Myxococcus guangdongensis: one gene and its partners. The protein of the gene in region 2 interacts with the protein of the main gene of each other region in a pairwise test. Links are inferred from orthologs where the notes say so. Each region holds a gene or a part of one and is shown on either strand. Other genes may lie near its edges. The genes, in order: LXT21_RS26905, ndk and ung.

Region 1 (3,002 bases), on a different replicon or contig from region 2:
CTGCAGCGAGTAGCGCGACGCCAGGCGAATCATCCCCTCGGTGCCGAGCTTGTCGAGCCACTCGGAGTTGAAGCGGACCGTCGTCTTGTCCGCGTCCAGCACCTTGAAGACCTGCTGCTTGTACGTCTCCGCGTTGGCCTTCACCTCGTCGCGGGTGAGCGCCGGGCGCGTCGCGTTGCGCCCCGTGGGGTCTCCAATCAGCGCCGTGAAGTCGCCGATGAGGAACACCACCGAGTGTCCGAAGTCCTGGAAGCGCCGCATGCGCGTGAGCAGCAGCGAGTGGCCCAGGTGCAGGTCCGGCCGGCTCGGGTCGAACCCCGCCTTGATGACCAGCGGCTTGCCCGAGTCATACGAATACTGGAGCTTCTTCTTCAGGTCCTCGGGCGAGTGGAGGTCCACCGTGCCGCGGGTGACTTCTTCGAACTGCTCCTCGGGGGTCGCCTTGCGCAGTGCGTCCTGATTCATGGCCGGCGGACCATAACCGAAACCCCCGCCCTGCACGCGAGCCTTCCGCTGCCGGATTTCAGGTACCCGGCAGGTGGACGCGCACGCGCTCGATGCTCCGCCCTCGGCCGGTGGCATCGTCGATGTCCACCACCACGCCCTGCAGGTAGACCAGCCGCTCGGCGACTTCATAGGGCGCGTGCTTCTGCCCCAGGAATCGCGCCAGCGACTGCTCCTTCTTCATCCCGATGACGGAGTCGAGCGGGCCACACATGCCCACGTCGGTGATGAAGGCCGTGCCGCCGGGGAGGATGCGCTCGTCCGCCGTCTGCACGTGCGTATGCGTGCCCACCACGACGGACACCCGCCCATCCAGGTGCGCCCCCATGGCGTTCTTCTCACTGGAGGCCTCGCAGTGCATGTCCACGAGGACACACGGCGTTCGCTTCTTCAGCTCCTCCACCAACCCCAGCACCACCTCGAAGGGGTTGTCGTGGGGACGCATGAAGACGCGGCCCTCCAGGTTGATGACCCCCAGCGCGCGCCCGTCCGGGAGCGTCACCAGGCCATGGCCCTTGCCCGGGGTGTCCTTGGGATAGTTGGCGGGCCGCAGCAACTTGTCCGGCCGCGCCGTCACCCAGGGGATGATGGATTTCTTGGACCAGAAGTGGTTGCCGCTCGTGAGCAGGTCCACGCCCGCGGACAGCAGGGTGTCGGCCGTCTCCGGAGAGATGCCGGCACCCTGGTCGCTGTTCTCCGCGTTGGCGATGGTCACTTCGACGCCATGGGTGGCCTTCAGGCGTGGCAGGAGGGCGCGGACGGCCTGAAGCCCCGGACGACCCACCACGTCTCCCATGAAGAGGACCTTCACGTATCCAGGAACTCTGGCTCGCGATGCAGGCCGCGGTGGACCTCGGACTCGGTCACCACGAGGTCCATGTCCACGTCGTCACCCGTCGTGGGCAGCACGGACACCAGCTGCTCCTTGAAGGCCAGGCCCACGCGCCTGCTCCGGGGACTCGCCGCGCGCAAAGTGGCGTCGTAGTAGCCGCCTCCGCGTCCCAGCCGCTTGCCGTCCTCCGTGAAGCCCAGTCCAGGCACCACGAACAGGTCGATCTGCTCCACCGCGATGAGGTCCGACGCGTTCGTCGGCTCTCTCACGCCCAGTCGCCCGGGCTCCAGCTCCAGCTCCGACTTGATGGCTCGGAAGGAGAGGATTCGCCCGTGGACGTGGGAGAGCGGGTAGCAGACGATCTTCCCGTCCTGCAACGCCGCCTTGAGGATGTCCTGCGTGGGGACCTCGCCCTTGATGGGGGCGTAGAGCGCCACGTACCGCGCCTTCTCGTAATACTTCGTCGCCAGGAATCGAGATTGGACCTTGAGACCCCGCGTATCGATGAGATCGGGCGTCATCGCCTTCCGACGCGCCGTCAACTCATCCCGCAGCGTCTGCTTCCTCGCCGCCGCCGCCTCTTCCACCACCGTCTCGCTCACCGCCGCCGCTCCGCAGAAAAAGTCCCCCGCCGCATGGCCGTGTGCCCAGCGTCCATTGAACCCTCAAAAGCCAGGTGGGAACCGAAATCATGCCGCCGCAGGCTTCCCTCATCCCCCGCGAGGAGGGAGGGCTTGCACATGGCGACCGAAACGGACCCCGGAATGGACGTATCGGTTCGAATTTCTGCTGGGCATCACGCGCCCCGCAGGGGACAGCCCTTGAAACAAAGCTACAGTGCCACCAAGGTCCCGAAATTACAGCGAAAACTCGCGACCACCTTTTGAAATGATAAGGATGGGAAGCGGCGAGGTCAAGGCATCCTCGCGCGTTTACAAGGCGGGCATGGGCCCCCTATGATGGCAGTCCCCCACACCCCGCACATGCCGCCCTCGCTTCTAAACAAGGGACTCGTGACGGCTCTTTCCGTCGCCTCCGGCCTCGCCTGGGCGGGACCGAAGCTCGCAGGCCCCTCTCAGGGGGATACCTACGGGCCGGTGGACCTGCACATGGAGGGCGAGCGCCTGGTGGGCTTGTCCGCCGGGTCCGGAGGTGGCTGCAAGTTCGCGCCCGCCACGGAAGTCCTGTCCGGAGAGTTCCAGGGCACCGTCCTGGTGGCCACGGTGCAGCTCTGCCTGGAGGGCCCCCCGCCGGACTGCGTGGGGGTGAGGCCCTTCACGGTGCTGGCCGTCTACAACGCCAACGCCCAGGTGCTCAGCGCGCACGTCCGGCTGCCGCCCAAGTGTCACTCGCCCGGGTTGAAGGACTCGGTGCTGACGCTGCGCGGGGTGAAGGGCGCGGAGCCGGTGGAGCGCGAGGAGGAGGTGCCCGCCGCCGCCCCGGAGGAGTCGGAGGCCTCCCCAGCGCCGGTGAAGGAGGCCGCGGTGGCCCGGCCCCAGCCCTTGGGGACCCAGCCGCTGGAGCTGGGGCAGAACCTGCTGGCGAACGGCAAGTGGGAGATGGCGCGCGCGCGCCTCGAGGCCGCGCTGGCCGAGGACCCCAAGGACGTCGACGCGCTGGTGGGCATGGCGGCCAGCTTCCTGGGCTCCGGCAACGCCCCCAAGGC
Region 2 (3,020 bases):
TGGCCTCACCACGATTCGCGAGCTGCCCGCAAGCCCCCGCGATGTCCCGGCCCCGATTCTTCCGGATGTAGGCGGCCACGTGGCCGTCCGACAGGATGGCCCGGAACTGCTCCGCCCGCTCTTCCGCGGTCGTCTGGAACCCCAGGCCGGGGTTCTCGTTGTAGGGAATCAGGTTGACCTTCGCCGGAATTCCCTTGAGCAGCTGGATGAGCCGGTGCGCGTCCTCATCGCTGTCGTTGAAGCCCTGGATGAGCACGTACTCGAAGGTGATGCGGCGGCCCTGGCGCAGCGGGAACTTGCGGCACGCGTCCAACAACGCGGCGATGTTCCACTTGCGGTTGACGGGCATCGTCTTGCTGCGCTGCTCATCCGTGCTGGCGTTGAGCGAAATCGCCAGCTTCACGTCCGTCTCCTTGCCGAAGCGCTCGATCATGGGAACGAGGCCGACGGTGGAGACGGTGATGTGCCGGTGGCTGAAGTTGGGCCCGTCCCCGGACTGGAGGATGGCGAGCGCCGTCTTGAGGTTCTCGAAGTTGTGCAGGGGCTCGCCCATGCCCATGAACACGAGGTTGCTCAAGGGGCGCAGCGTCTCGTGGCCCTCGTTCTTACGGACCTCGCGGTTCACCGCGTGCACCTGCGCCACGATCTCGCTGGGCGTCAGGTTGCGCTTGAGCCCCATGGTGCCCGTCATGCAGAAGCCGCAGGCCATGGCGCAGCCCACCTGGGTGGACACGCACAGCGTGCGGCGGTCCTCGGAGGGCATGTAGACGGACTCGATGTAGCGCCCGTCGCGCGTCTTCCACCGGTACTTGATGGTGCCGTCGATGCTGCGCTGCTCCAAGTCCTTCACCAGCGGGATGATCTCCGCGGCGGCCTTGAGCTTCTCGCGGAAGGCCTTGGACAGGTCCGTCATCTCGTCGAACGAGGTGGCGCCGCGCTGGTGCAGCCAGCGGTACATCTGCGGGGCACGGAACGCGCGCTCGCCCAGCTGCTCGGTGACGAAGCGGGTGAGCCCCTCCATGGACAGGCTGGCCACGTCCACGAGCTTCGCGGGAGCGGGCGCCGGCAGGGGCTCCGTGACGGGAAGAGTGGCGGTGGCGGAGGTCTCGGTCATCGTCGTCGCGCAGTGAAACGGGGGGCCCGGGGGCGTCCCTTCCCACACCTGGGGTCGAGGTGTCAAAGGAGGCACCGGCCGCCTGGTCGACCTGGGAACGCACTCCCCTCCCCCAACCCTACGCATCCCCACACCGTCCCGCCCGAAAACCAACGGCCCGGGCCAGCCCCTTTGACGGGTGCCGACACCGGGCCGCGGGTCAGGAGCCCCGAGGGGCCCTGTCGCCTACTTCTTGGCGGTGTACTCGTACGGCTGGATCTCCGTCTCCCGGAAGAAGTACGCGATCTCGTTCTTCGCGTTCTCCAGGCTGTCGGAGCCGTGGACCGTGTTCTGGTCGATGCTGGTGGCGAAGTCCTTGCGGATGGTGCCCTCGGCCGCCTGCGCCGGGTTGGTGGCGCCCATGATGTCGCGGTTGCCCAGGACGGCGTTCTCGCCCTCGAGCACCATCAGGACGACGGGGCCGGAGATCATGAACTGCACCAGGTCCTTGAAGAAGGGCCGGGCCTTGTGGACCGCGTAGAAGCCCTCGGCCTCCTTCTGGGAGAGCTGCTGGAGCCGGATGGCGACCGGCTTCAGACCCTTCTCCTCGAAGCGGCTGATGATCTTCCCGATGACGCCCTTCTGCAGACCGTCCGGCTTGATGATGGACAGCGTACGCTCGATGGCCATGTGATTGGCTCCTTTGTCCCTTGAGGGGTGTTAGCGCTTCGGGGGGCCGCGCTTGACGGCCTCCTGGAGGGTGGTGCCCAGCTCGGCGGGGCTGGCGGCCATCAGGATGCCCGCGGCCTCCATCGCCTTGATCTTCTCCGTCGCCGTGCCCTTGCCGCCGGAGATGATGGCGCCGGCGTGGCCCATGCGCTTGCCCGGAGGCGCCGACTGGCCGGCGATGAAGCCGGCGATGGGCTTGGTGAACTCGCGGGCCACGTACTCCGCGCCCGCCTCCTCGGCGCTGCCGCCGATCTCACCAATCATGATGACGGCGTCCGTGTCCGGATCCGCCTGGAACAGCTTCAGCACGTCCACGAAGTCGGTGCCGTTGACCGGGTCTCCGCCGATGCCCACGGCCGTCGACTGGCCCAGGCCCAGCTGGGTGAGCTGGTGCACGGCCTCGTACGTCAGCGTGCCCGAGCGCGACACCACGCCGATGCGGCCCGCCTTGTGGATGTGGCCCGGCATGATGCCGATCTTGCACTTGGCGCCGGGCGTGATCACGCCAGGACAGTTCGGGCCGATGAGGCGCACGCCCGGCTTGCCCTGCAGGTAGCGCTTGGCGCGCACCATGTCGAGGACGGGGATGCCCTCGGTGATCGTGATGATGAGGGACACGCCCGCGTCGGCGGCCTCCATGATGGAGTCCGCGGCGAACGGGGGCGGGACGAAGATGACGGACGTGTTCGCGCCCGTCTGCTTCACGGCGTCGGCGACCGTGTCATACACGGGAACCTTGCCCTCGAACTGGGTACCGCCCTTGCCCGGCGTCACGCCGGCCACGAGCTTCGTGCCGTACTCCAGCATCTGCTTCGAGTGGAACGAGCCCGCCGAGCCGGTGATGCCCTGGCAGAGGACCTTCGTGTTTTCGTTGACGAGGATGCTCATGGCGCTCCTTAAAGTGTGGGCAATGAAGCGCGCGGACTACTTCAGCGCGGAGACGGCCTTCTCGGCCGCCTGACGCAGGTTGTCCGCCGGGGTGATGGCGAGGCCGGAGTTGCTGAGCAGCTGCTTGCCCAGCTCCACGTTGGTGCCTTCCAGGCGCACCACGAGCGGGACCTTCAGCTGGACCTCCTTCGCCGCGGCGATGATGCCCTCGGCGATGACGTCGCACTTCATGATGCCGCCGAAGATGTTGACCAGCACCGCCTTCACCGCGGGGTCGGCCAGGATGAGCTTGAAGGCCGCCGTCACCTTC
Region 3 (2,965 bases), on a different replicon or contig from region 2:
GGCGGGGTCCACGCGCAGGGTGGAGGTGCCGACCAGCACGCGGCCCACGGTGTACTCGTACTGGACGACGGCCTCGTAGTGGATGCGGGGCTCTGCCGGGCCGGCCACGGGGAGGCGGCGCTCGAACTCCTCGGCGGAGCGGATGGTGCCCGGCGCCGTGGGCCAGCTCAGGGTGCGCCGGGCGCGCAGGACGTCCTTGAGACCGGCGACCACGAAGAGGACACCCACCGCCGCGAGCAGCGCGGAGATGGCGGTGACGACGACCCAGAGCACTTGCACGCCGCCGACACTACCAGATGGCGGGAGGCCGTCCGGTCTTCAGCCGCCCATGACGACGAAGAGCTGGCGGCACTGGGCCAGGAGCACGCCGTCCTCGGTCCACAGCTGCTGGTAGTCGTCCGCGTAGCCCTCCCCTGCCTGACGCGAGCGGCCGGTGCGCAGGAAGTGGGCGTCCGGCTTCAGCCCGGGCATGGGCAGCGGGTGGAAGAAGTGCACGGTGAAGTCCACCGTGGCCGCCGGGCGGAAGCCCTCCACGCGGGAGAGGGCCGCCGGGGGATAGGCGTCCATCAACCCCACGCACAGGGGCGCGTCCAGCACCGTGGGCTGCCGGGGGCGCAGCCACCCGCCCGTCTCCGCCACGTCCGAACCCGAGTACGGCGCCGAGCCCAGGCAGAAGCGGAACTCGAAGTGGCGGCAGAAGTCCGGCATGGGCACGTCGTCGGGTGTCGCCGGGACCTCCAGCGGGGACGGGACCTTGGGGGGCGTCAGGTCCAGGTACTCCAGGGCCCCGCCGCGCGAGGCGCCGAAGGTCGCGCTGCCCACGGCCACCACGCCCGCGTCGTTCTCCACCCGCACCGTGGCGTGGGTGACGAGCTTGCCGGCGCGCTCGATTCGCGTCAGCACCCGCGCCTCGCCCTCCACCGCGGGGGAGCAGAAGTGCATCGTGAAGGAGCGCACCGGCCGGGCCGCGTCGGCCAGCGTGTGCTCCAGCGCGCGCAGCGCCGTGCCCGCCACCACGCCGCCGTAGGCGCCCCTCCCCTGGTACCAGTCCGCGTGGAAGCGGGTGCGGTAGACGTTGGGTTCCAGCGGCTCGGGCGTGGAGGCGGCGACGAAGGCGGCGGTCATGTCGCGACGCACCGTATCAAGCCTCGTCCTGGAGGCACGGCCTTCGTGCCCGGACGCGCGGTGCGGCCCGCTTCTTCACTGGGACAGGCGCCAGTCGACCGGGGGGCGGCCCTTGGACTCCAGGGCCTGGTTCACCTTGCTGAAGGGCTTGCTGCCGAAGAAGCCGCTGCTGGCCGACAGGGGCGAGGGGTGGGTGCCCTCGATGACCACGTGGCGCCTGGCATCGATGAGCTTCTTCTTCTTCTGGGCGTACTTGCCCCAGAGGAGGAAGACGACGGCGTCCTGCTTGGCGCTCACCGCGCGGATGACGGCGTCGGTGAAGTCCTCCCAGCCGTGGCCCGCGTGGCTGTTGGGCTGGGCCTGGCGCACGGTGAGCACGGCGTTGAGCAGGAGCACACCCTGCTCGGCCCAGGGGATGAGGGAGCCCGTCTTGGGACGGGGTTGCTTCACGTCCGCCTCCAGCTCCTTGAAGATGTTCACCAGCGAGGGCGGCGAGGGCACGCCGGGCTTCACGGAGAACGCCAGCCCGTGTGCCTGCCCGGGCCCGTGGTACGGGTCCTGGCCCAGGAGCAGCACGCGCACGTCCGCGTAGGGCGTCAGCCGGAAGGCGGAGAAGAGGTCCTCCTCCGAGGGGAAGACGGTGGCGGCCTCGCGCTCCCGGGCGACGAAGCCCTCCAGGTCCTGGAACGAGGGTGAATCGAGCGCGGACTTGAGCTCCCGCTTCCAGTCCTCCGGCAACCCGTCCTTCAACATGGCGTGACTCCCCGTCCGACCAACGAGGTCGGACATTGAAGCACCGCCCACGCGGGGGGCCCACCGCTTTCGTCCCGGCGTCCGGGGCCCGACAGCCGGACTGGAAGCGACCGGGCGGGCGGGACGGGTTCTTGGGGGGAAGGCCCCGGGCGCGCTAGCCTGGGTGGCGCCATGACGATGTACACCGAGTCACTCCGCGCCTTCCTCAAGCCCGTCCTGCCCTATCTGGACGACGAGGCGGTGTCGGAGATCATGATCAACGGCCCCACCGACGTGTGGATCGAGAAGAAGGGCCGACTGACGAAGACGGACGCGGCCTTCACCGAGGAAGGCCTCATCGGCGCCGCGCGCAACATGGCCCAGTTCGTCGGCCGCATGCTCACCGACGAGCGCCCGCGCCTGGACGCGCGCCTGCCGGACGGCAGCCGCATCCACGTGGTGATTCCGCCGATTGCCCGCCGCGGCACCACCATCTCCATCCGCAAGTTCTTCAAGGAGAAGCTGACCGTCCAGTCGCTCCTGAAGTTCGGCTCGCTGACGCCCCAGATGGCGCGGCTCATCGAGGCGGGCATCGCCACCAAGCTCAACATGCTGGTGGCCGGCGGCACGGGCTCCGGCAAGACGACGCTGCTCAACATCGTCTCGTCGCTCATCCCCGACGAGGAGCGCATCCTCACCATCGAGGACTCGGCCGAGCTCCAGCTCAACCAGACGCACGTGGTCGCCTTCGAGAGCCGTCCGCCGGACAAGTTCGGCAAGGGCGGCGTGGACATGGGAGACCTGCTGCACTCGGCGCTGCGTCTGCGCCCGGACCGAATCGTCGTCGGCGAGGTGCGCGGCGGCGAGGCGTTCCACCTGATGCAGGCGATGAACACGGGCCACGGCGGCTCGCTGGCCACCACGCACGCCAACACGCCCACGGACACGCTGCGCCGCATCGAGTCCTTGTGCCTCATGTCCGGCGTGGAGCTGCCCATGGTGGCCGTGCGCGCGCAGGTGGCCAGCGCCATCAACTTCGTCATCTGCTGCGAGCGTCTGCACGACGGCAGCCGCAAGACGATTGCCCTGTCGGAGGTGCTGCCGCTCA

Evidence for each region.
Region 1: the proteins of ndk (region 2) and LXT21_RS26905 interact in binary tests that used the Escherichia coli proteins (3 or more experiments, as listed by UniProt). The link is inferred for Myxococcus guangdongensis from one-to-one orthologs.
Region 3: the proteins of ndk (region 2) and ung interact in binary tests that used the Escherichia coli proteins (3 or more experiments, as listed by UniProt). The link is inferred for Myxococcus guangdongensis from one-to-one orthologs.

Annotation. Positions count from the first base shown.
Region 1 is NZ_JAJVKW010000009.1:242,235-245,236, forward strand. The notes cover bases 126-2,976. They hold LXT21_RS26905 (5-formyltetrahydrofolate cyclo-ligase), read right to left. Parts: upstream 1,939-2,976; coding sequence 1,312-1,938; downstream 126-1,311. Other genes in these bases: tyrS (tyrosine--tRNA ligase), read right to left, coding at 126-465; LXT21_RS26900 (TIGR00282 family metallophosphoesterase), read right to left, coding at 524-1,315; LXT21_RS45470 (tetratricopeptide repeat protein), read left to right, coding at 2,350-2,976. In the rest of the region: more of tyrS, read right to left, coding at 1-125; more of LXT21_RS45470, read left to right, coding at 2,977-3,002. UniProt on the Escherichia coli protein: Involved in the removal of 5-formyltetrahydrofolate.
Region 2 is NZ_JAJVKW010000004.1:732,934-735,953, reverse strand. The notes cover bases 62-2,930. They hold ndk (nucleoside-diphosphate kinase), read right to left. Parts: upstream 1,784-2,930; coding sequence 1,340-1,783; downstream 62-1,339. Other genes in these bases: sucC (ADP-forming succinate--CoA ligase subunit beta), read right to left, coding at 2,747-2,930; sucD (succinate--CoA ligase subunit alpha), read right to left, coding at 1,814-2,710; rlmN (23S rRNA (adenine(2503)-C(2))-methyltransferase RlmN), read right to left, coding at 62-1,114. Also shown: more of rlmN, read right to left, coding at 1-61; more of sucC, read right to left, coding at 2,931-3,020. UniProt on the Escherichia coli protein: Major role in the synthesis of nucleoside triphosphates other than ATP. The ATP gamma phosphate is transferred to the NDP beta phosphate via a ping-pong mechanism, using a phosphorylated active-site intermediate.
Region 3 is NZ_JAJVKW010000002.1:1,057,913-1,060,877, forward strand. What follows is about bases 40-2,853. They hold ung (uracil-DNA glycosylase), read right to left. Parts: upstream 1,879-2,853; coding sequence 1,201-1,878; downstream 40-1,200. Other genes in these bases: LXT21_RS09155 (DUF3592 domain-containing protein), read right to left, coding at 40-279; LXT21_RS09160 (acyl-CoA thioesterase), read right to left, coding at 319-1,137; LXT21_RS09170 (CpaF family protein), read left to right, coding at 2,050-2,853. In the rest of the region: more of LXT21_RS09155, read right to left, coding at 1-39; more of LXT21_RS09170, read left to right, coding at 2,854-2,965. UniProt on the Escherichia coli protein: Excises uracil residues from the DNA which can arise as a result of misincorporation of dUMP residues by DNA polymerase or due to deamination of cytosine.